One region of the Streptomyces sp. ML-6 genome, then DNA from elsewhere that is predicted to be linked to it. Evidence: riboswitches for the same ligand, from Rfam matches in the RefSeq annotation. Region 1 holds a riboswitch; each other region holds the start of a gene.

Region 1 (7,023 bases):
TCGTCGACGGCGTCGTGACCGCCGGGTTCACCGCGAGCGGCTTCGCCTTCACCGAGAACATCCTCTACCTCGGCAACGCCTTCGACGAGGACCAGCAGGCGGGCACCGCCGGTGCCGTGTCGGTGACGGCCGCGACGTTCTTCGTACGGGTGGTGATGTCGCCGTTCGCGCACCCGCTCTTCACGGTGCTGACCGGCATCGGCTTCGGGATCGCCGCGACGATCGCCCGGCGCCGGCGTGTCCGCCGGGTCGTGCTGCCGCTGCTGGGCCTCGTCCTCGCCATGGGCATGCACGCGCTGTGGAACGGGTCGGCGACCTTCGGCCCGTACGGCTTCTACGCCGTGTACGGGCTGTTCATGGTCCCGGCCTTCGGGCTGGTGACCTGGCTGGCGATCTGGTCGCGCCACCGCGAACTGCGCACGCTCTGCGCCGAGCTGCCCGCCTACGCGGCGGCCGGCTGGCTGACCCCGGCGGAGCCGCTCGCCCTCTCCTCGATGCGGGCCCGCGGCCTGGCCCGTGACGAGGCCCGCCGTCGGCACGCCATCGCGGCACGGGGGCCGGTCCCGTACGGGGCGGGGTGGCCGGGGTACGGGCCGGTCGCCGTCCCCGCCCCGACGAGCGGGGACCTGGCCCGGGCCACGGCCCACGGCAAGGCGGCCGCCCGCACGGTCGCCGAGTACGAGTCGTTCGCCACGTCGCTGGCGTCGCTGCGGCTGCGGGCCCGGCGCGGGGCGGCCGAACCGGACTTCGCGGCGCGGGAGCTGGAGCTGCTGCACCACCTCTGGCAGCGCAGGGAGGTGGCCGTGCCCGCCCTCACGTACGCGGCGCAGGCCACGGGCCGGCTGCGCCCCCATCACCCGGCGCCGCCCCCGTACGCCGGGCCGTACCCCGCGCACGCCCCGTACGGCGGTCACCCCAACGGCCCCGGGCCGGGACACCACCCCTACCTGCCCCCGCGGTAGGACCACCGGGGTCTGTCCGGCCCCACCGGGTGACGAACCGTCCGCCCCGCCGACGGCGCGGGCGAGCGGCCGTGGACGGGGCGGGACGGGACTTCGCGTCAGGCGGACGCCTCGGTGAGTTCGGCCAGGTCCTGTTCGGTCAGCGCGAGGTCCGCGACGGCCACCAGGGCGGGCAGCTGCTCGACCGTGCGGGCCGAGGCGATCGGCGCGGCGACGGTCGGCCGGGACGCGAGCCAGGCCAGCGCGACGGTCGCGATCTGCGCGTCGTGCTCCCGGGCGACCTTGTCCAGCGCGGCCAGGACCTTCTGCCCCCGCTCCGACTCCAGGTACTGACCGGCGCTCTGGGCCCGCGCGCTGTCCACCACGGCGCCCGGCCGGTACTTGCCGGTGAGGAAGCCGGAGGCCAGGGCGTAGTACGGCACGGCGGCGAGCCCGGCGCGGGCGGCCGTGTCCTGGAGCTCGCCCTCGTAGGTGTCGCGGGAGACCAGGTTGTAGTGCGGCTGGAGGGCGACGTAGCGCGCCAGCCCCTCGCGCTCCGAGAAGTCCAGGGACGCCCGGAGCCGCTCGGCACTGAGGTTGGAGGCGGCGATCTCCCGGACCTTGCCCTCCTTCACCAGCTGGTCCAGGGCGGTGATGATCTCCTCGACCGGCACGGTCTCGTCGTCGAAGTGCGTGTAGTAGAGGTCGATGTGGTCGGTGCCGAGCCGGCGCAGCGACTCCTCGGCGGCGGCCTTGAGGGTGGCGGGGGAGAGCCCCTTGTACTCGGGGTGGGCGCCGCCCTTCGTGGCGACGACGATGTCGGAACGGTTGCCGCGCGCGGCGAGCCACTTGCCGATGACGGTCTCGGACTCGCCGCCCTTGTTGCCCGGCACCCAGGCCGAGTACACGTCGGCGGTGTCGATGAAGTTGCCCCCGGCCTCGACGTAGGCGTCCAGCACGGCGAACGACTGCGCCTCGTCGGCGGTCCAGCCGAAGACGTTGCCACCGAGCGCGAGCGGGAAGACCTGGAGGTCGGAGGAGCCCAGCTTACGAAGAGAAGTCATGAGTGGATCAACGAATTTCGACGGGCTCGTTGTTCCGGCGGGCCGCCGTTCCGGTGAGGCCGTTGCTCCGGTCAGACCCGTTGTTCCAGTCGGGACTGCCGTCCCAGTCGGGACTGCCGTCCCAGTCGGGGCCGCCGTTCCAGTCGGGACTGCCGTCCCAGTCGGGGCCGCCGTCCCGGTCGGGGCCGCCGTTCCAAGTTCCCCGGCCCGGGCCGCTCACGACGAACCGGCAGCCCTGACGTCGGGGGGTGAGCGTCAGGACTGCCGGGGTTCATGGCCGGTGGACCGGCTCGGGCGGCCTCAGATGTTGAGGCCCTTGCCGCGGAGCCAGGCCATCGGGTCGACGCCCGTGCCGTCGGGGGTGTGGATCTCCAGGTGGAGGTGCGGTCCGGTCACGTTGCCGGTCGCGCCGACCCGGCCGATGGTCTCGCCGGTGGTGACCTTCTGGCCGACGCCGACGCCGATCGAGGACTGGTGGCAGTACCAGATCTCCGTACCGTCCTCCAGCTCCAGCACCGTGCGGTAGCCGTACGAACCGGCCAGACCGGCCGACTTGATCGTGCCGCTGTGCACGGCCTTGACCGGGGTGCCGGTCGGGGCGGCGAAGTCGAGGCCGGTGTGGTGGCCGGAGGACCACATCGAACCGGCCTGCCCGAAGGTCGAGGTGATCGTGTACGAGAAGGTCGGAACGGCGTAGCTGGCGGCGAGCTTGGCGAGCCGCGCGGCCTCCGCCTTCTTCTTGGCCTCCTCCTCCGCCTTCTTCTTCTCGGCGGCGGCCTTGGCCTCGGCCGCGTCCTGCTGCTTCTTCGCCTCGGCGGCGGCCTTCTCCGCGGCCTTCTTCTCCTCGGCGGCCTTGGCCTCGGCGGCGGCCGCGTCCTGCTGCTGCTCGGCCTGCTGGAGGATGCGGGCGCGGAGCGCCTCGCCCGCGTCCGTCCTGCCCTGCTCGGCCTCGGCGACGGTGAGGCCGGCGGAGGTCAGCGGGGCGGAGGCGGTGACGTCCTCGGACGCGTCCTTGTCCGAGTCGTCGGAGAACAGGGCGCCCACGCCGGGAAGTGACGCGGCGTCGGGAAGGTTCTCCGTGATGGAGTCGGGGACGGAGATGGAGACCGCCGGCTTGCTCTGCGCGGTGGCCATGCCACCCGCGCCGACCGCCGCGATGACGCCGACGCCCAACACCGTGGAGCTGCGGGCGAGTCCGCTGCGCTGCTTGGCGACGCGGTGCCGGCCGCGCACGGGGCGGACGGACTCCTCGGTGGGGTTCCACTCCTCCAGGCTGCGCGCGGGCTCACCGCCGTTGCCGTCGGTACGGAAGCCGCCGCCGAAGTCGTCGTTGAAGTCACCGCCGAACTCGGTGGTGAGGTCGCCGCCGTGGCCGGTGTGGGGGTCTGCGCCGTAGTCGCCGCCGTACACCGTCGTCATCGTCCCGGTGGCCGCCGGATCGGAACCGGCGTCGGAGTCGGGACCGCGCTGCGCGGGGAAGTCGGCGCCGAAGCCGTAGTCGGGGGTGAACCAGGACGGGGCCTCGGGGGCAGGCTTGTTGGACGCCACGGGGGCGCACTCCTTTCCTTCCTTCTCGCCTACCGGGTTAGCTGACGGGTTCGGAGCAGGAAGGTCTCCTACGGGCCCCTCTGCCTCTCACGAGACACAGGCGTCCGATTCACCCCATATAGGTGGTTCCCCGGTTCCCTTGCGGAATTCGGCGCTCGCGCACGGTGCCGCCACTGGCGACGGCTGGGACGACCGCACTGCGTTATCGAACGTTAATAGACACCGGGGCCGCTTTCCAAGCCGTTCCCACTGATCGTTCATGTCTTTGGCCAGGACTTTACGGGACATAACCTAATGAAAATGTACGAGTTGACCGACTCTCAGTCATTACCCTGATTCTGACGTTGCGTCAAACGTTATGCGGAGCGACGCCCTTCGATCACGCACGGTGGCACTGCGGGCGGAAGGAACGGAACCGGTCCCCCGCGCCCCGCCCCTCACGCCTCCTCCAGGCCGACGATCCGCACGGTCCTGCGCCGGTCCGGCTGCCTCTCCGCCGGACACATGACCGCGAGCAGCGCCATGTCGTCGGTCGTCTCGCCGCCCGTGTGCAGACGCACGTCGTCGGTCAGCGCGGACAACAGTTCTTCGGGCCCCGGGAAGATCCGCCCGCGCAGCCGTTCCGCCGGGTCGTAGAAGACCCCTTCGGCGTTCCGCGCCTCGGAGAGGCCGTCCGTGTACAGGAGCAGGGTCGCCCCGGCCGGCAGGTCCCACTCGTCCGTCCGCTGCGGCCACGCACCCAGGTCCATCCCGAGCGGCAGCGCGGGCTCGGTGGGCCTCAGCACCTCCAGCGCCCCGTCGGGATGCAGCAGGATCGGTTCGGGGTGGCCGCGGTTGACGACGCACACCCGGGACAGCCCGGACGGGATCTCGGCCAGCACGGCGGTGATGAACCCCTCCAGCACGTCGAGCCCGCCCCGCCTCGCCTCCTCCCGCGCCAGCGCCCGCTCCAGCCGCCGCGCGACGCCCGCCAGTGAGCGCTCCTGCTCGGCCGCCTCGCGGAACGCCCCGATGACCACCGCCACCGTCCCCACGGCTTCGAGGCCCTTGCCCCGCACGTCCCCGACCACCAGCCGCACCCCGTACGGGGTGTCCGTCACGGCGAACAGGTCGCCGCCGACGAACTCGTCCGCCTGCGCCGCCACGTACCGCGCCGCCACGTGCAGTCCGCCGATCCGCTCGGACGGCTTCGGCAGCACCGCGCGCATGGCGGTCTCCGCGATGACCCGTGCGGAGGCCAGCTGCTCGTTGCCGCGCCGCACCACCGCGTTGATCACGACCGCGAGGACCGAGACGGTGGCCAGGGTCAGCAGCTCGATCAGCGGCACCACTTCGGGCAGCGTGCTGCTGGACAGCCGCAGCGCGATGACGGCCAGCGTCGAGGCGACACCGGTGCAGACGGTGCTGGACAGCGAGAAGAACGGGGCGGCGATCAGCGGCGCCGCGACGAACAGCGGGATGGCGGTGAAGACCGGCGGCGTGAAGGCGTCGAACACCAGCCCGCCGAAGATCATCAGGGCGGGCAGTGCCCGCACGAACCGCCGGGTGCCGACGCCGCCCCCGGCGTGCCCGCCGGGCCGCTGTTCCCGCTTCCACACCACCCGTTGGTCTCCTGCCCGGTACGTCCGCGGCTGCGGACGGAACCGCGCCCCGCCCCCAGACTCCCCGGAACGGCACGACGCGGCGACCGCTCGTCGGCCAACGGAGGGACCCGGGCGGGGCACGAAACGAGTCAGGCCCGGCACGCTGCATGCGTGCCGGGCCTGACTCTTCAGTAGCGGGGACAGGATTTGAACCTGCGACCTCTGGGTTATGAGCCCAGCGAGCTACCGAGCTGCTCCACCCCGCGTCGGTGAACACCACTCTACGCCATTCCCGGGACGCTCATGACCACTCGGGTCCCCCCGGGCTTCACCCGGGCCACATCCGGCACACGGACCGACCCCGCGCCCCACGCCCCACGCCGACGAACGAGGACCCGGCTCCCGTACGGGCCCGCCGCGGGACAGCGCGCACACACCCATATGCAGTGATATGACTGATTTCACCTACCGGCCGACCGAGGCGACACCATCGCACTGATCGGGAGCGAACCGTGGACGACTACTCGTTGCTCGACCTCTTCTGGACCATGCTCTGGTTCTTCCTCTGGGTCATGTGGCTGTTCCTGCTCTTCAAGGTCATCACGGACATCTTCCGCAGCCACGACCTCAGCGGCTGGGGCAAGGCGGGCTGGCTGGTCCTGACACTCCTGCTGCCGTACATCGGGGTGCTGGTGTACGTGATCGTGCGCGGCAAGTCCATGAGCCGGCGGGACATCAAGGAGGTCCAGGACCGGGACGCGGCCTTCAAGGCGTACGTACGGGAGGTGGCGGGCACCTCGGGCGGGGACGGCCCGAAACACGGCGGCCACGTCGACGACCTGGCGAAGCTCGCCGACCTCAGGGACCGGGGCGCCCTCACGGAGGAGGAGTACCAGCGCGCGAAGACGAAGCTCCTCGTCTGAGCCGGGGGGGCAGGCCACCCGTACCTCCTCGTCCGGACCGGGACGCCGGTACCTCCTCGTCCAGGACGTGACACCCGCACCCCTCGTCCGGGTCGGAACCGCCCGTACCTCCTCGTCCGGACCGGGACGGGCCCGCACCGCCCCCCATCCCCCGCCGCCGCCCCGGGCGCGCATGTCTCCCTCCGCCCGCCCCGGCGGGCTGGCAGGGTCGCTGGGCCGGGCGGAGGCTGGAGACATCAGCCCACGGCGGCCTTCCCGTCCGCGGCTCCCGGGCACCGGGGCCCCGGCCTCCCCCGCCGGGTGCCGGGCGGGGCGCGACCGCCATCCCGACCTCGACGCACGAGGGGGTGGCCAGGCCATGAACCGCACCACACCCGTACCCCTGGACGCGATGCGGACCGCGTTGCGCGGCCCCGTCATCGGCCCGCAGGATCCGGAGTACCGCCCGGCCGGCACGATCTACAACGCCATGATCGACAGACGTCCCGCGGCGGTGGTCCGGTGCGCCGACACGGCGGACGTCATGGCCGCGGTCGACTTCCTCCGCGACGAGGGACTCGTGGTCGCCGTCCGCGGCGGCGGCCACAGCGGGGCGGGCCTCTGCCTGGTGGACGACGGCGTCACCATCGACCTCTCGCCCATGCGCTGGGCCCACGTCGACCCGGAAGCGCGCACGGCCACGGTCGGCGGCGGCAGCACCCTCGGCGACCTCGACCACGCGGCCCACGCCTTCGGGCTGGCCACCCCCTCCGGCATCCTCTCGACCACCGGCGTCGGCGGCCTCACCCTGGGCGGCGGCCACGGCCACCTCACCCGCAAGTACGGGCTGACGATCGACAACCTGCTGGCCGCGGAGGTCGTCCTGGCCGACGGGACCCCGGTGACGGCGAGCGACACCTCCCACCCCGACCTGTTCTGGGCGCTGCGCGGCGGCGGCGGGAACTTCGGCATCGTCACCTCCTTC
Region 2 (7,023 bases), 3.3 Mb from region 1:
TCGTCAGATAGCCGCCGGTCAGGGCCTTGCCCACGCACATGACATCGGGCGACACCCCCGCGTGCCCGGCGGCGAACAGCTCGCCCGTGCGGCCGAAACCCGTGGCGATCTCGTCGAACACCAGCAGGACGTCATGGGCGTCGCACGCCTCGCGGAGCACCCGCAGGTACGCGGGGGAGTGGAACCGCATTCCGCCCGCGCCCTGCACCACCGGCTCCACGATCACCGCGGCCAGCCGGTCGGCGTGCTCGGCGATCAGCTCCCGCAGGTGCCGTGCGTACGCGGCGTCCGGTTCCGCCTCGAAACCGGCCGGGGGCGCGTCGGCGAAGACCTGCCGGGGCAGGACGCCCGACCACAGCTCGTGCATCCCGCCCTCCGGGTCGCACACCGACATCGGCTGCCAGGTGTCCCCGTGGTAGCCGCCCCGCCAGGTCAGCAGCCGCTGCTTGGCCGGTCGCCCGGCCGAGCGCCAGTACTGCAGGCACATCTTCACCGCGACCTCGACGGAGACCGACCCGGAGTCGGCCAGAAACACGTGCCGCAGCGGCTCCGGGGTGATCTCGACCAGCCGGGTGGCCAGTCGCACGGCGGGCTCGTGGGTCAGCCCGCCGAACATCACATGGCTCATCCGGTCCAGCTGGCCGCGGGCCGCCTCGTTGAGCACCGGGTGGTTGTAGCCGTGCACCGCCGACCACCAGGACGACATGCCGTCCACCAACTCGCGCTGCCCGTGGACCGGTTCGGCCAGCCGCAGCCGCACCCCGGACGCGGACTCCACGACCAGCGGTTCCTGCCGGCCCGGCATCGGGCCGTACGGATGCCAGACGTGGGCCCGGTCCAGGGCGCGCAGCTCGGCCGGGGAGAGGGACTCACGCATTGGGGGCGAGATCCGTCCCCGCGCCGCGACGGCGGACCGCCACCAGGTCCGTGCGCGCGGCCGGCGTCTCCGGGGCAGCGGCCGGGCCCTTTGCGGTCCCGGCCTCCGCGCCCGCGCTCTCCCCGGGCGCGTCGCCGCACGGCGCGCAGCCGCCCCCGTGCGAACCGCAACCGCCGCCGGGCTCCGCACGGTGCGCGGGCAGCGTCGTCGTGTCCGTCCCCTCCACCTCGAAACCGGCGTCCGCGATCATGTCCAGGTCCGCCTGGCCCGCCTGCCCCTCGCTGGTGAGGTAGTCGCCCAGGAAGATCGAGTTGACCAGGTGCAGGGCGAGCGGCTGCATCGAGCGCAGATGCACCTCGCGCCCGCCCGCGAGCCGTACCTCCACGTCCGGGCAGACGAACCGGACCATCGCCAGGATGCGCAGGCAGCGCTGCGGGGTGAGGTTCCACTCCCTGGCCAGCGGCGTCCCCTCGAACGGGATCAGGAAGTTCACCGGCACCGAGTCCGGGTCCAGCTCGCGCAGCGAGAAGACGACATCGACCAGATCGGCGTCGCTCTCACCCATACCGGCGATCAGCCCGGAACACGCCGACAGCCCGGCGGCCTGCGCCTGCTGCACGGTCTCCACCCGGTCGGCATAGGTGTGGGTGGTGGTGATCTCCCCGTACGTCCCCTCGGACGTGTTGAGGTTGTGGTTGTACGCGTCGGCGCCCGCCGAGCGCAGCCGCTCGGCCTGCCCGTCGGAGAGCAGACCGAGACAGGCGCACACCTCGACGCCCTCGTTCTGTTCCTTGATCGCCTCGATGGTCTCCGACACCCGGTCGACGTCACGGTCCGTCGGACCGCGACCGCTCGCCACCAGACACACCCGCTTGGCACCGCCGGCCACGCCCGCGGCGGCGGCCTTGGACGCCTCGTCGGGTTTCAGCCAGGTGTACTTGAGGATGCCGGCCTTCGAACCGAGCCGCTGCGAGCAGTACGAGCAGTCCTCGGGGCACAGACCGGACTTGAGGTTGACCAGATAGTTGAGTTTCACGCGCCGCCCGAACCACTGACGGCGCACCTTTCCGGCCGCGGCCACCACTTCGAGCAGGTCGTCGTCCGGCGTCGCCAGTACGGCGAGTGCTTCTTCGCGGGTCGGCAGCTCGCGCCGCAGCCCCTTGTCCACCAGCGTGTTCAGGAGGTCCATGGCGTTGATCCTGGCCTACCGCACGGCCCGCAGCCAAGGAGGAACCGGACAACAGAGCCTGTCGAGGGTGTGTGTATTGCCACACCATGACCTGTGGCGCCCGCGGTTAGGGTCTGTGAGCTGCCTACAAAAGGGATCGCTCATGCCCCTCGACCCGTTCGACTGGATCGACGACGAGGCGCGCCGCCGCGCGGACGCCGGGCTCGTCCGCACGCTCCGCCCCCGGTCCGCCGGGTCCGGCCTCCTGGACCTCGCGAGCAACGACTATCTGGGGCTGACGCGACACCCCGAGGTCACCGCCGCCGCGGCCGAGGCCGCACACCGGTGGGGTGCGGGCGCGACCGGATCCAGACTTGTCACCGGCTCCACCGCACTGCATGCCGAACTGGAACGTGAACTGGCCGATTTCTGCGGTTTCGAAGCGGCCCTGGTGCTGTCGTCGGGCTACGCGGCCAACCTCGCGGCCGTCACGGCGCTCACCGGACGCGGTTCGCTGATCGTCTCCGACGCGGGCAACCACGCCTCGATCGTGGACGGCTGCCGGCTCTCCCGCGCCGAGACCGCCGTGGTCACACACGCCGACCCCGACGCCGTGCGCAAGGAACTGCGGGCGCACGACGGCAGGGCGCTGGCCGTCACCGACTCGGTCTTCTCCGTCGACGGCGACGCGGCACCGCTGCCCGGCCTGGCCGACGTCTGCCGCGCGGAGGGCGCCGCGCTGCTCGTCGACGACGCGCACGGACTGGGCGTACTGGGGGAAGGCGGCCGAGGCGCGCTCGCCGCCGCCGGTCTCGCGGGCGGCACGGGGATCGTCGCCACGCTCACCCTCTCCAAGTCCCTCGGCAGCCAGGGCGGAGCCGTCCTCGGCCCCGCCCGGGTCATCGAGCACCTGGTCAACACGGCCCGTACGTTCATCTTCGACACCGGCCTCGCACCGGCCGCGGCGGGCGCCGCGCTGGGCGGCCTGCGGCTGCTGCGCCGGGAACCGGAGCGCGCCGGCCGGGCCCGCGAGGTCGCCACCGCCCTGTACGAGCGGCTGACGGCGGCCGGTCTGACCGCCGTGCGCCCCGACGCCGCGGTGGTGTCGGTGCGGGCCCCGTCGGCGGAGACCGCCGTGCGCTGGGCGGCCGACTGCCGTGCCGCCGGGGTCCTCGTGGGCTGCTTCCGGCCGCCGTCGGTGCCGGACGGGGTGTCCCGGCTGCGGCTGACCGCGCGCGCCGACCTGACCGAGGAGCAGATCGACACGGCCGTGGCGACCGTGCGGCGGACCGCCCCCGTCAGCTGAACGGATCCCGGCACAGATCGGAGACGAAAGAGGTCCAGGCCACCGCGGAGAATTGCAGCGGTGGCCTGGACACGTCCTTGGAGTCCCGTACGACCAGCCGCCCGTCCGTGAACGGAGCGGCTTCCACACAGTTGTTCATACCCGTGCTGCGGCTGCTGCGCCGCCACCGTAAGTCGTGTTGTGCGAGGCAATCCGACATGACGTCCTCTCGGGCGGTCCGAAGTCACCGGTCGCCGCGGTCGATCGCGGCGATGAGGTCCAACGAGTGCTCGGGCGACAGCGCGTGTGCCTGCATGGTGCGGAAGGCCGAGCCGTACGCCTCAAGGTCTTCTTTCCGCTCCAGGTAGAGGCTACTCGTCAAATGGTCAAGAACAATCACGTCGAGATCAGAAGTGTTCGGAAAGGAGAAAATAACGAAAGGGCCGGTGAGGCCGGCGTAGCCACCGACCGAGAACGGAAGCAACTGGAGTTGCACATGGGGGAGTTGGGCCACCCGGGCCAGATGACGCAACTGATCCCTCATCACCCGGCGCCCACCGACCTCCCGCCGCAGGACCGCCTCGTCGAGCACCGCGCTCAGCCGCAACGGCGGATCGCTGCTCAGCACCCCCTGCCGGGCGAGGCGCACCTCCACCAGTGAGTCCAGCCGGGCGGCGGGCAGTCCGTCCAGCGAAGCCCGGGTCACCGCACGCGCGTAGTCGGCCGTCTGAAGGAGCCCCGGCACCACCGAGGTCTCCAGGGTGCGCGCGGTCCGCGCCTGGGACTCCAGACTGATGAAATCGCGGTACTGGGGCGGGATCAGGCCGCGATAGGCGTGCCACCACCCGGTGCCGCCCCCGCCGGCCGAACCCGCCAGGGTCGCCAGGAGATCCCGCAACTGCGTGTCGTCCACGCCGTAGGCGTCCAGCAGCCGGGTCACATCGGCCGGCCGCACCCCGCTGACACCGGTCTCGATCCGACTGACCTTCGACTGGTGCCAGCCGAGTATCCGCGCGGCGTCCCGGCTGGTCAGCCCCGATGTGTGGCGCAGGCTCCGGAGCTCCTCCCCGAGCTTGCGACGCCGTACCGCAGGACCGTGCCGCATCCACGGCCTCCCTCCCTCGCCCGCCGGACGGACATTGTCGCCCGCGCACGGTTTCGCGTGAGGGGGTTCACCGCATCGAGCGACAGATATATGCATATCTTGGTGGATCACCGTTGCAGAGGGCAGCATCGGTGGCAATCTGGCGCGAAGCACGACCCGGAGCGACAGCCGGTCGGTCCGGGTGGGAAAGGGGCGGCTTGCCATGGCGGATCATCAGGAAGCAAGCGTCACTCTGCCGAGCGAGCCGGTCTCGGTCGCGGCGGCCCGGAAGTACGTGGCCATGGTGCTCACCGAATGGGGCCTGACCGCCGACACCGAATTCGCCGACGGCATCCGGCTCATCGTCTCGGAACTCGCGACCAACGCCGTTCAGCACACCTTCGGGCAGTCGCCCACCTTCACGGTGGACCTCCGGCTGGACCGGGAGGAACAACTGTCGCTGGGGGTGACGGACAGTCATCCCCGGTGGCCCCGGCGACTGCCAGCGGCCGTCCAGCAGGACAACGGACGAGGCATGGTCATCATCCGGACCCTGGCCAAGGAATACGGAGGACGGCTCGCGGTCACCCCCACCGCCGCCGGCGGCAAGACGGTATGGATCGTGCTCCCGTGGCCCGGTCCCGTGCACGCCTGAGGAGGGGCCGGACGGGCGGTGGACGCCGCCACCGCCCGTCCGGGGCACGGCCCGCGGAAGGCGGTCCCGGGCCGCTGGGCGTGCCTCAACGGACCCGCCCGTAGTAGACGCTCCTCGTCCAGATCTTCTCCAGCCGGACCACCGCGCCGGTCCTCGGCGAGTGCCAGATCTTTCCCTTCCCGGCGTAGATCCCCACGTGGTAGACGCTGCGGCCGGAGTGGAAGAAGACCAGGTCGCCACGTTGCCGGTTCGAGGCCGAGATGTGACGGGTCTTGTTGTACTGCTGCTGGGCCGTGCGGGGTAGCTTCTTGCCCGCCTTCTTGAACGAGTAGAGCGTCAGGCCGGAGCAGTCGAAACGGTGGGGGCCGGCGGCTCCCCAGCGGTAGGGCGAACCCTTCTTCGACGCGGCGATGCTGAGTGCCTTCATCGAGCGGGTCGCTGCCTGGGCCTCCGTGGTGGCACCCGGGGCGAGCACGGTGCCGCCGACGGCGGCGAGCGTCAGAACCGAGGCCGTACCGGCCCGGGCGATCAGAGACGGGACATGAACCTGCGCAGTCATGCGCAACCCTTCGTCAGCCGCCTGTGAAGGATGACCTGTCGGGTTCGGGCTGGCGAAGTTGCCCGGCCGCTTTCGGCGGCTTCACCCCGAGGGACGACCGATGTTCCGGCCGACCCGTTGTGCTCGGGTCCTCCACTCCTGCCGATCCACTTCCGTCGACCAGGCATCCGGGCGGCGGCAGGACTCGGCGTCCGCCCGGACCGCCCCGCCGCGGTGGCGGGGGCTTGTCGTCCCAGGGATCTTGACGCACTCACTGCCGGATTTCCGAGCCGAAACAGGGATATGTGAGGCTCCTCACGACTGACCCGTTCGAGTGGACGTGGCGATTCCGATGGCTGTTCGGGATATTCGGCCCGGTCCCGTACCAGGGGCGGAACAGTTGATTCCGCCCACTGGTCACGCGGAAAACGCAAGTTGGAAAGTCCCTCGCGCGAGGGACTTCCTACGCCGAACGAGCGAGGAATTTCGCCATGCGCTCCGGGCGTGTCGAGTACGGGAGTTGGGTGACGCCCGCCGCGCTCCGGAGCGGGGGAGTTGCGCACCCTCCGGCGGTCACGAAGGGGCGGGCGCCGGTCAACTCGCCGGAGCGGGCGGTACGGTGACGCGCCCGGCCCGCCGCTCCCCGTCCAGCACGCGCAGTGCCCGGGCCAGGGTGGCGGCATGGATCCGGGCCTCCCCGCGCTCGTGCATCAGCGCCAGCGCGTCCCGCAGGTCGCCGGCCCGTGAGACCAGTGCCTGCGCGGCGCGCAACGCCCCGTAGGTGTCGCTGCCCCGGGCCGGGTTGATCCGGCCCAGCTGGTCGAGGACTTCGAGGTAGCGGTCGATGAACTCCCCCTCGGCGCGGGTCAGTGCGGGGAGCGGCGGGAAGTCGGGCGGCTGCATCGGGCGTTCACCGCGCGCCGTGCGGAGGGAGCGACGCCCTGCGGCTCGTCATGATGTGGTCGACCAGGCCGTACGCCTTGGCCCCCGCCGCGTCGAGGACCAGGTCGCGCTCGATGTCGGTGGCGATGTGTCCGGCGTCGCGGCCGGTGTGACGGGCCAACAGGTCGATGAGCATTCCCCGGACCCGTTCCAGCTCCCGCGCCTCGATCTCCAGGTCGGACGGCTGGCCCCGCAGGGGCTCGGGGAGTGCGGGCTGCTGCACCACCACCCGGGCCCCCGGCAGTGCGTGGCGGCGGCCGGGGGCGCCCGCGGCGAGCAGTGCCGCCGCGCAGGAGCCGGCCTGGCCGAGGCAGTAGGTCTCCACCTCGCAGCTGAGGTACTGCATCGTGTCGTAGATCGCCGACATGGCCCCGAACGAGCCCCCGGGGGAGTTGATGTAGAGCGAGACGGGCCGGTCCGGGGCGTCGTGCTCCAGGTACATGAACTGGGCGATCAGATCGGAGGCGGCGGCAT
Region 3 (7,023 bases), 1.2 Mb from region 1:
GATCCGGCCGGCGGACGGCGGGTCGGTCACGACGCCGTCCCGCACCAGGTGACGTTCGGTCATCCGGACACAGCCGATGTCCACGGAGCGCGCGGCCCGGACGTGGTCGTCGCCGACGACGAACTCGGTGGAGCCGCCGCCGATGTCCACGACGAGGTACGGCTTCGCGAGGTGGTCGTGGTCCGCGAGTTCCCTGGTGGCGCCGGTGAAGGAGAACTCCGCCTCCTGGTCGCCGCTGATCACCTCGGGCTCGACGCCCAGGATCTCCCGCACGCCGCGGACGAACTCGTCCCGGTTCTCCGCGTCGCGGGAGGCGGAGGTGGCCACGAAGCGGATCCTCCGCGCGCCGTGCTCCTCGATCACCGCCGCGTACCGGCGGCAGGCGGCGAACGTCCGCTCCAGGGCCTCGGGGGCGAGCCGCCCGGTGCGGTCGACGCCCTGGCCGAGCCGGACGATCTCCATCCGGCGGTCGAGCTCGACGAGTTCGCCGGTGGCCGGGTCGGCGTCGGCGACGAGCAGGCGGATGGAGTTGGTACCGCAGTCGATGGCGGCCACGCGGGTCATGAAGTACTCCCAGATCGAGCCCCTCCGGGAAACGGAAACGGAGGAGCGAACCGAGCCCCTCCGGGGAACGAGGAGCAGATCGTGCCCCTCCGACGGCCGAGGAGCGGGGGTCCGGGGGCGGCGTCCCGGGAAAGGGGACCGGTCAGCCCCCGGGAAGGGGACCGGTCAGCCCTCGTCCGGCTCGCCGCACGGCGAGACGCACGGCCCCTTGCGCCACCACTCCGGCAGCATCGCGATCGCCTCGTCGCCCAGCGGGTTCACCCCGGGCCCCGCGGCCAGCGAGTGCCCGACCAGGACGTGCAGGCACTTCACCCGGTCCGGCATGCCGCCCGCGCTCGGGAAGCCCTCCAGCACCTCGATGGCGTCGCGCCGGGCGATGTAGTCCTCGTGGGCGGCCCGGTAGGCGGCGGCCAGTTCGGGGTCGGTGGCGAGGCGCTCGGTCATCTCCTTCATGACCCCGTTCGCCTCCAGCGTGCCGATCGCGGACGCGGCGCGCGGGCACGTCAGGTAGTACGTCGTCGGGAACGGCGTGCCGTCCTCCAGCCGGGGCTGCGTCTCGACCACGTCGGGGTTGCCGCACGGGCAGCGGTGCGCGATCGCGCGCAGGCCGCGCGGCGGCCGGCCCAGCTGCTGCTGGAACGCGGCGATGTCCGCCTCGGTGGGGGCGGTGGGCTCGGTCTGGGGAGGGGGCGTTTCCATGCCTGCCTAGGTTCTGGTCGGGCTGCTCGAACTGCGGTTCTGCAGAGGGGTGGAGAGGGTGGAGAGGGTCAGTCGCGGTCGGTGCCGCCGGCGCCGTCGGCGCTGTCGATGCCGTCCCAGAGGTTGGAGTGCCACGGCCGGCCGGACTCGCCCGCCCTGCCGTTGCGCTCCTCGACCGCGTCGGGGTCGATCACCGTGTAACCGGTCTCCCCGGGAAGAAGGTAGTGCAGATGCGTACGGGCCAGCTGCCTGATGTACGCGTCGTCCTGGAGGCGCGCCTTCTCGTCGCGCAGCTCCTCGGTGCGGATCCGCGCCTCCTCCGCCAGTCGCTCCTGTTCGGCGATCTCGTCCCGCTGCGAGACATAGCTGCGCATCGGGTACGCGAGCGCGACCACCAGGGAGCAGACGACGAGGGCGAGGAACGCCGCCCGGCCGGTGAGCCGCGAGCGGCGGGCCTGGCGGCGGTTCTGGGACCGGTAGACGCGGGCGGCGGTCTGCTCGCCGAGCAGTCGCAGCCGGGTCGCGGTGGAGAACCGGTCCCGGTCCTTCGCGGCCATTTCTCCGCCTCCCCAATACGCACCCGATACGCACGTCCGTCCCCGCACACGGTACGGGACCGAGTGCGGGGACGGACGGACGGGCGCCGTGGCCCCGTACGCGCGGCGGGACGGCCGACGCTACTTCCGGCGCGCGTCCTAGTTCGCGGAACGGAACCGGGGGAACGCCGAGCGGCCCGCGTACACCGCGGCGTCGTCGAGGATCTCCTCGATGCGCAGCAGCTGGTTGTACTTGGCGACGCGCTCGGAACGGGCCGGGGCGCCGGTCTTGATCTGGCCGCAGTTGGTGGCGACGGCGAGGTCGGCGATGGTGACGTCCTCGGTCTCGCCGGAGCGGTGCGACATCATGCACTTGAAGCCGTTGCGCTGGGCCAGCTCCACGGCGTCCAGGGTCTCGGTCAGCGAACCGATCTGGTTGACCTTGACGAGCAGGGCGTTGGCGGAGCCCTCCTCGATGCCGCGGGCCAGGCGCTCCGGGTTGGTGACGAACAGGTCGTCGCCGACGAGCTGGACCTTGGAGCCGAGCTTGTCGGTGATGGCCTTCCAGCCGGCCCAGTCGTCCTCGTACAGCGGGTCCTCGATGGAGACCAGCGGGTACGCGGAGACGAGCTCCTCGTAGTACTCGGTCATCTCGGCGGCCGAGCGGGACTTGCCCTCGAACTCGTACGCGCCGTCCTTGTAGAACTCGGAGGCGGCGACGTCGAGCGCGAGCGCGATGTCCTTGCCCGGGACGTAGCCGGCTTCCTTGATGGCTTCCAGGATGAGGTCGAGGGCGGCGCGGTTCGAGTCCAGGTTCGGCGCGAAGCCGCCCTCGTCGCCGAGACCGGTCGACAGGCCCTTGGCCTTCAGGACCTTCTTCAGCGTGTGGTAGACCTCGGTGCCCCAGCGCAGGGCCTCGGAGAAGGACTCCGCGCCGATCGGGGCGATCATGAACTCCTGGATGTCCACGTTGGAGTCGGCGTGCGAGCCGCCGTTGAGGATGTTCATCATCGGAACGGGCAGCAGGTGCGCGTTCGGGCCGCCCAGGTAGCGGAACAGCGGCAGGTCCGAGGCCTCGGACGCGGCGTGGGCGACGGCCAGCGAGACACCGAGGATGGCGTTGGCGCCGAGCGAGCCCTTGTTCTCCGTGGCGTCCAGGTCGAACATCGCCTGGTCGATCAGGCGCTGCTCGGTGGCGTCGTAGCCGACGAGCTCCGGGCCGATCTGCTCGATCACGGCGAGGACGGCCTTCTCGACGCCCTTGCCCTGGTAGCGGTTGGGGTCACCGTCACGAAGCTCGATGGCCTCGAACGCACCGGTGGAGGCGCCGGACGGGACGGCAGCACGGCCGGTGCTGCCGTCGTCGAGGCCGACCTCGACCTCGACCGTGGGGTTTCCGCGGGAGTCGAGGATTTCCCGGGCTACGACGACGTCGATGGACGGCACGAGGCATCTCCTTCTGGGATATGACGCTGGTTGTGCAGGGTCGCTTTGGCCTTGCGACAAGAGCCTAACCGGCCCGGCCCGATCAGCCCGACGACCGCCCGTCCCCTGGGACGAAAAAGGACCCGGGGGCGGACAATCCGGGAGGAAAGACCAGATTTTTACCGGTCAGTAACTACAGGAGTTGAACAGTCCCTCCCCTTTACGGGGAGGAGGGCTCCGGCGAGGAGAGGGCCGTGCAGGGAGGGCCGGGGCCCGCCCGTGCGGCGGGAAGGCGGAAACCCCGGGCCGCGCGTACGGAGGGTCGCGCGGCCCGGGGCTGCCGGGGGAGGAGAGAGTCCCGGTTACTTCGTCAGGTGCAGCTGCTGACCCGGGTAGATCAGGTCGGCGTTCTCGACGATGTCCTTGTTCAGCTCGAACAGCTTCTGCCAGCCGCCCTTGACGCCCTGCTCGGCGGCGATCCTGCTCAGCGAGTCGCCGGCGACGACCTCGTACTCGCCGTCACCCTTCTTGACCTTCTTGCCGGTCGGGGTGGTGACGGTCTTCTTCGCCTCGGCCCGCGGGGCGGCGGAGCGCTCGGAGCGGGAGGCGGCGGGGGCCTCGGTGCGCTCCTGCTTCGGCTGGGCCTGGCGGGTCGGCTGCGACTGCTGCTTCGGGGCGGCCGGGGCGCTCTGCTGCTGGGTGGAGCCGGACTTCTCGGTGGAGCCGGTGGAGGCGGAGGAGCCGGTGTCGACGCCCGGGTCGACACCGTCGTTGGTCAGGCCGCCGGCGCGGGCGCAGCCCCAGGCGCCCGGGCCCTGCATGTCGAGGAGGCGCTCGGCGGTGGCGATCTGCTGGGCCTTGGTGGCCAGGTCGGCGCGGGGGGCGTACTGCAGACCGCCGGCGGCGGCCCAGCTGGACTGGGAGAACTGCAGGCCGCCGTAGTAGCCGTTGCCGGTGTTGATCGACCAGTTGCCACCGGACTCGCACTGGGCGACGGCGTCCCAGGTGGCGACGGAGGCGGCGGAGGCGCTGCTCGCACCCATCAGGGGGGCGGCGACGGCGGCACCGGTGACACCGGCGAGCGTGGCGATGCGGACCGCCTTGGACGGGCGGCGGTGCTTGCCCTTGCTGGAAAACAGCATGGAACTTCTCCTCACCGACGCCTACGAGGTGAGCTGTCGGGTTCGGGCCAAGTGAGTTGCCCGGTCGCACGTCCTAGCACGCGACTTCACCCCAAGCCGGTCCTGATGCGTCCTTCGACGATCGGGGCCGGCGCCTACCTGGGTCCCCCGCTCCTGCCTACGGCGCTTTACGCGTCTGTTCCCTCCGACCGACGGCAGGATTCGGCGTGACGGTCGACGGGGCCCGCGGTGCGAGCGGTTCCGACCGTAGACATACGCAACCCCCACATTCAAAGATGGACACATCGGACAATAAGCCCTTACTTGCATCTGAGGATCCATCGTTTCCGCAGGTCGGGCCCGATGTGCGAGGGCTCCCGGCGCGCGACACGCCAGTTGACGCAAAGAGACCCATGTCTCACTTACGCATAAGTGGACATAGGTCCCTGAACTGCCCCGGTTCCGGGGTCTTTTTCAGCCAGCCATCAGGCCGCTCTCACGCGGCTCTCACTCGGCGCCCACCTCGAGGTCGAGCCGCTGGCCGGGAAGGATGAGATCCGGGTCGGAGCCGACCTCGGCCCTGTTCGCCTCGTACAGCGCAACCCACCCACCAGGGACCTTCTGCTCGTCGGCGATGGCCCAGAGGTTGTCGCCGGGGCGGACGGTGTACGGGTCACCGGCGGCCGGGACGTCCGTGCCGCGCGCACCGTCACCGCCGCGGGAGGCGTGACGGCCCGACTCGCGACCCTCGTCGACACCCACCTCGCGGCCGTCCTCGACGGCCGGCGCACCGCGGTGCTTTCCACCCTGACCGCTGGACGATTCAGGTGAACCGGACGGTACGGACTTCTCGGGCGTGTCGGACGGGGTCTCCGTGGAGCCCTCCGTGGAGCCCTCCGAGGACGGGGCCGTGGGGGTTCCGGACGAGGGGTCGGGCGAGGGCGTGACCGCCCCTGACGGCTCGTCGGCGCCGCCCGGTGCGGACGAACCGTCCTCGCCGTCCACGGCACCCGCACCGCCCGTGGCACCCTCCGACGGATCGGCCTCGCCGGCGGGGGGCTTCGACGTCTCCCCGGCGGGCTTCCCGCTCCGCTCCGGGTCCGCGGAGGCCACGGTCCCCGGGTCGGTGCCGGGCGCGGTCCCCGGGTCGACGCCGGGCAGCGCACCGTCCGTCGCGAGGCCGGAGATGACCGCGCAACTGGGCCACGCCTGCGGCCCCTGGTCCTCCAGGACCTTCTGGGCCACGGCGATCTGCTGCGCCCGGCTGGCGAGGTCGGCGCGCTCGGCGTACGACTCGCCGCCGTACGCCTTCCAGGTCTCCGGCGAGAGCTGGAGCCCGCCGTAGGAGCCGTTGCCGAAGTCGGCGCTCCACGTGCCGCCGCTCTCGCACTCGGCCACCCGGTCCCAGGTCGTGGCGTCGGCCGCGTGCGCACCGGAAGCGCCGAGCAGCGGGATGGCGATGGCGGACCCGGTCACGCCCGCGGCGACGACGATGGCGGGTGCCTGACGGGGGCGACGGTGTTTGCCGTTCGCGGAGCCCATGGGGTTGCCTTCCGTGTAGCTGACGTGTGACTGGTGGGTCGAACGGTGAACCTAGCCGGACCCGAACACGAGTCACAAGTCGATGCAGCGCGGATCACGTAAAAGTCACAGAGTTGACGGAGTGTCACTTCCGGCCCGTCCGGACTCCGGCGTGAACTCCACGGGAAGGGTGCGCAGTCCGCGCATGATGAGCCCGCCGCGCCACCGCAGATCGCCTGGTTCCACCGCGAGTCGCAGGTCGGGAAGGCGTCTCAGCAGCGTGGCGAGCGCGGTCCGGCCCTCCAGCCGGGCGAGCGGCGCGCCCAGGCAGTAGTGGATGCCGTGCCCGTATCCGAGGTGCTGATTGTCACGCCGTGCGAGGTCCAGGGTGTCGGGGTCCGGGAAGCGTTCCGGGTCGCGGTCGGCGGCGGCGAGCACCACGAGCACGGGGTCCCCGGCCGCGATCTCCTGCCCGCCGAGCGTCAGCGGCTCGGTGGCGAACCGCCAGGTCGCCAGCTCGACCGGGCCGTCGTACCGCAGCAGCTCCTCGATCCCGGTCTCCAGCAGCCCGCCCTCCTCCGTCTCGATGGAGTGCTGGAGCAGTGCGCGCTGCTCCGGGTCGCACAGCAGGGAGTGGACGCCGTTGCCGATGAGGTTGACCGTCGTCTCGAACCCGGCGAAGAGCAGGATGAAGGCCATGGCGGCGGCCTCGTTCTCGGTGAGGTGCTCGCCGTGGTCGCTGGCCCGGATCAGCCCCGAGATCAGGTCGTCCCCCGGGTTCTCGCGCTTGCGGTGGATCAGCTCGGCGAGGTAGCCGCGCATCTTCTTCACCGACCTGGCCACCCCGCCGCGCGGGCCGCCGCCGTGCCGGATCATCATGCCCGCCCAGTCCCGGAAGTCGTCCTGGTCCTCGGGCGGCACGCCCAGCAGGTCGCAGATCGCGTAGATGGGGAGCGGGAAGGCGAAGTCGTGGATGAGGTCCGCCCTCCCCTCCTCGGCGAAGCGGTCGATGAGGCGGTCCGTCAGCTCCTGCACCCGCGGCGCGAACTCGGCGACCCGGCGCGGGGTGAACGCCTTGGAGACGAGCCGGCGCAGCCGGGTGTGGTCGGGCGGGTCGATGTTCAGCAGATGCGTCATCAGCTCCGCCTTGCGCTCCC

Evidence for each region. Region 1 has a riboswitch for cyclic di-AMP ahead of OCT49_RS18425 (M23 family metallopeptidase). Riboswitches for the same ligand answer to the same signal wherever they lie in the genome.
Region 2: another riboswitch for cyclic di-AMP. It lies ahead of OCT49_RS03475 (C40 family peptidase); the one in region 1 lies ahead of OCT49_RS18425 (M23 family metallopeptidase).
Region 3: another riboswitch for cyclic di-AMP. It lies ahead of OCT49_RS12580 (transglycosylase family protein); the one in region 1 lies ahead of OCT49_RS18425 (M23 family metallopeptidase).

The regions. Positions count from the first base shown of each region.
Region 1 is NZ_JAOTIK010000001.1:4,149,506-4,156,528, reverse strand. Features, by position in the region: gene OCT49_RS18440 (PrsW family intramembrane metalloprotease) at 1-962, shown strand, start outside; gene OCT49_RS18435 (aldo/keto reductase) at 1,061-2,005, opposite strand; gene OCT49_RS18430 (hypothetical protein) at 2,013-2,225, opposite strand; gene OCT49_RS18425 (M23 family metallopeptidase) at 2,306-3,553, opposite strand; cyclic di-AMP (ydaO/yuaA leader) riboswitch at 3,565-3,717, opposite strand; gene OCT49_RS18420 (PP2C family protein-serine/threonine phosphatase) at 3,991-5,154, opposite strand; tRNA gene OCT49_RS18415 (tRNA-Met) at 5,329-5,402, opposite strand; gene OCT49_RS18410 (SHOCT domain-containing protein) at 5,649-6,059, shown strand; gene OCT49_RS18405 (FAD-binding oxidoreductase) at 6,418-7,023, shown strand, end outside.
Region 2 is NZ_JAOTIK010000001.1:806,617-813,639, reverse strand. Features, by position in the region: gene OCT49_RS03505 (adenosylmethionine--8-amino-7-oxononanoate transaminase) at 1-877, opposite strand, end outside; gene bioB (biotin synthase BioB) at 870-2,066, opposite strand; gene OCT49_RS03495 (8-amino-7-oxononanoate synthase) at 2,209-3,351, shown strand; gene OCT49_RS03490 (DUF397 domain-containing protein) at 3,344-3,550, opposite strand; gene OCT49_RS03485 (helix-turn-helix domain-containing protein) at 3,575-4,435, opposite strand; gene OCT49_RS03480 (ATP-binding protein) at 4,638-5,069, shown strand; gene OCT49_RS03475 (C40 family peptidase) at 5,155-5,628, opposite strand; cyclic di-AMP (ydaO/yuaA leader) riboswitch at 5,632-5,804, opposite strand; gene OCT49_RS03470 (hypothetical protein) at 6,202-6,510, opposite strand; gene OCT49_RS03465 (ATP-dependent Clp protease proteolytic subunit) at 6,518-7,023, opposite strand, start outside.
Region 3 is NZ_JAOTIK010000001.1:2,911,426-2,918,448, forward strand. Features, by position in the region: gene OCT49_RS12560 (Ppx/GppA phosphatase family protein) at 1-564, opposite strand, end outside; gene OCT49_RS12565 (DUF501 domain-containing protein) at 730-1,263, opposite strand; gene OCT49_RS12570 (FtsB family cell division protein) at 1,332-1,820, opposite strand; gene eno (phosphopyruvate hydratase) at 1,959-3,245, opposite strand; gene OCT49_RS12580 (transglycosylase family protein) at 3,587-4,366, opposite strand; cyclic di-AMP (ydaO/yuaA leader) riboswitch at 4,370-4,541, opposite strand; gene OCT49_RS12585 (transglycosylase family protein) at 4,853-5,887, opposite strand; gene OCT49_RS12590 (cytochrome P450 family protein) at 5,993-7,023, opposite strand, start outside.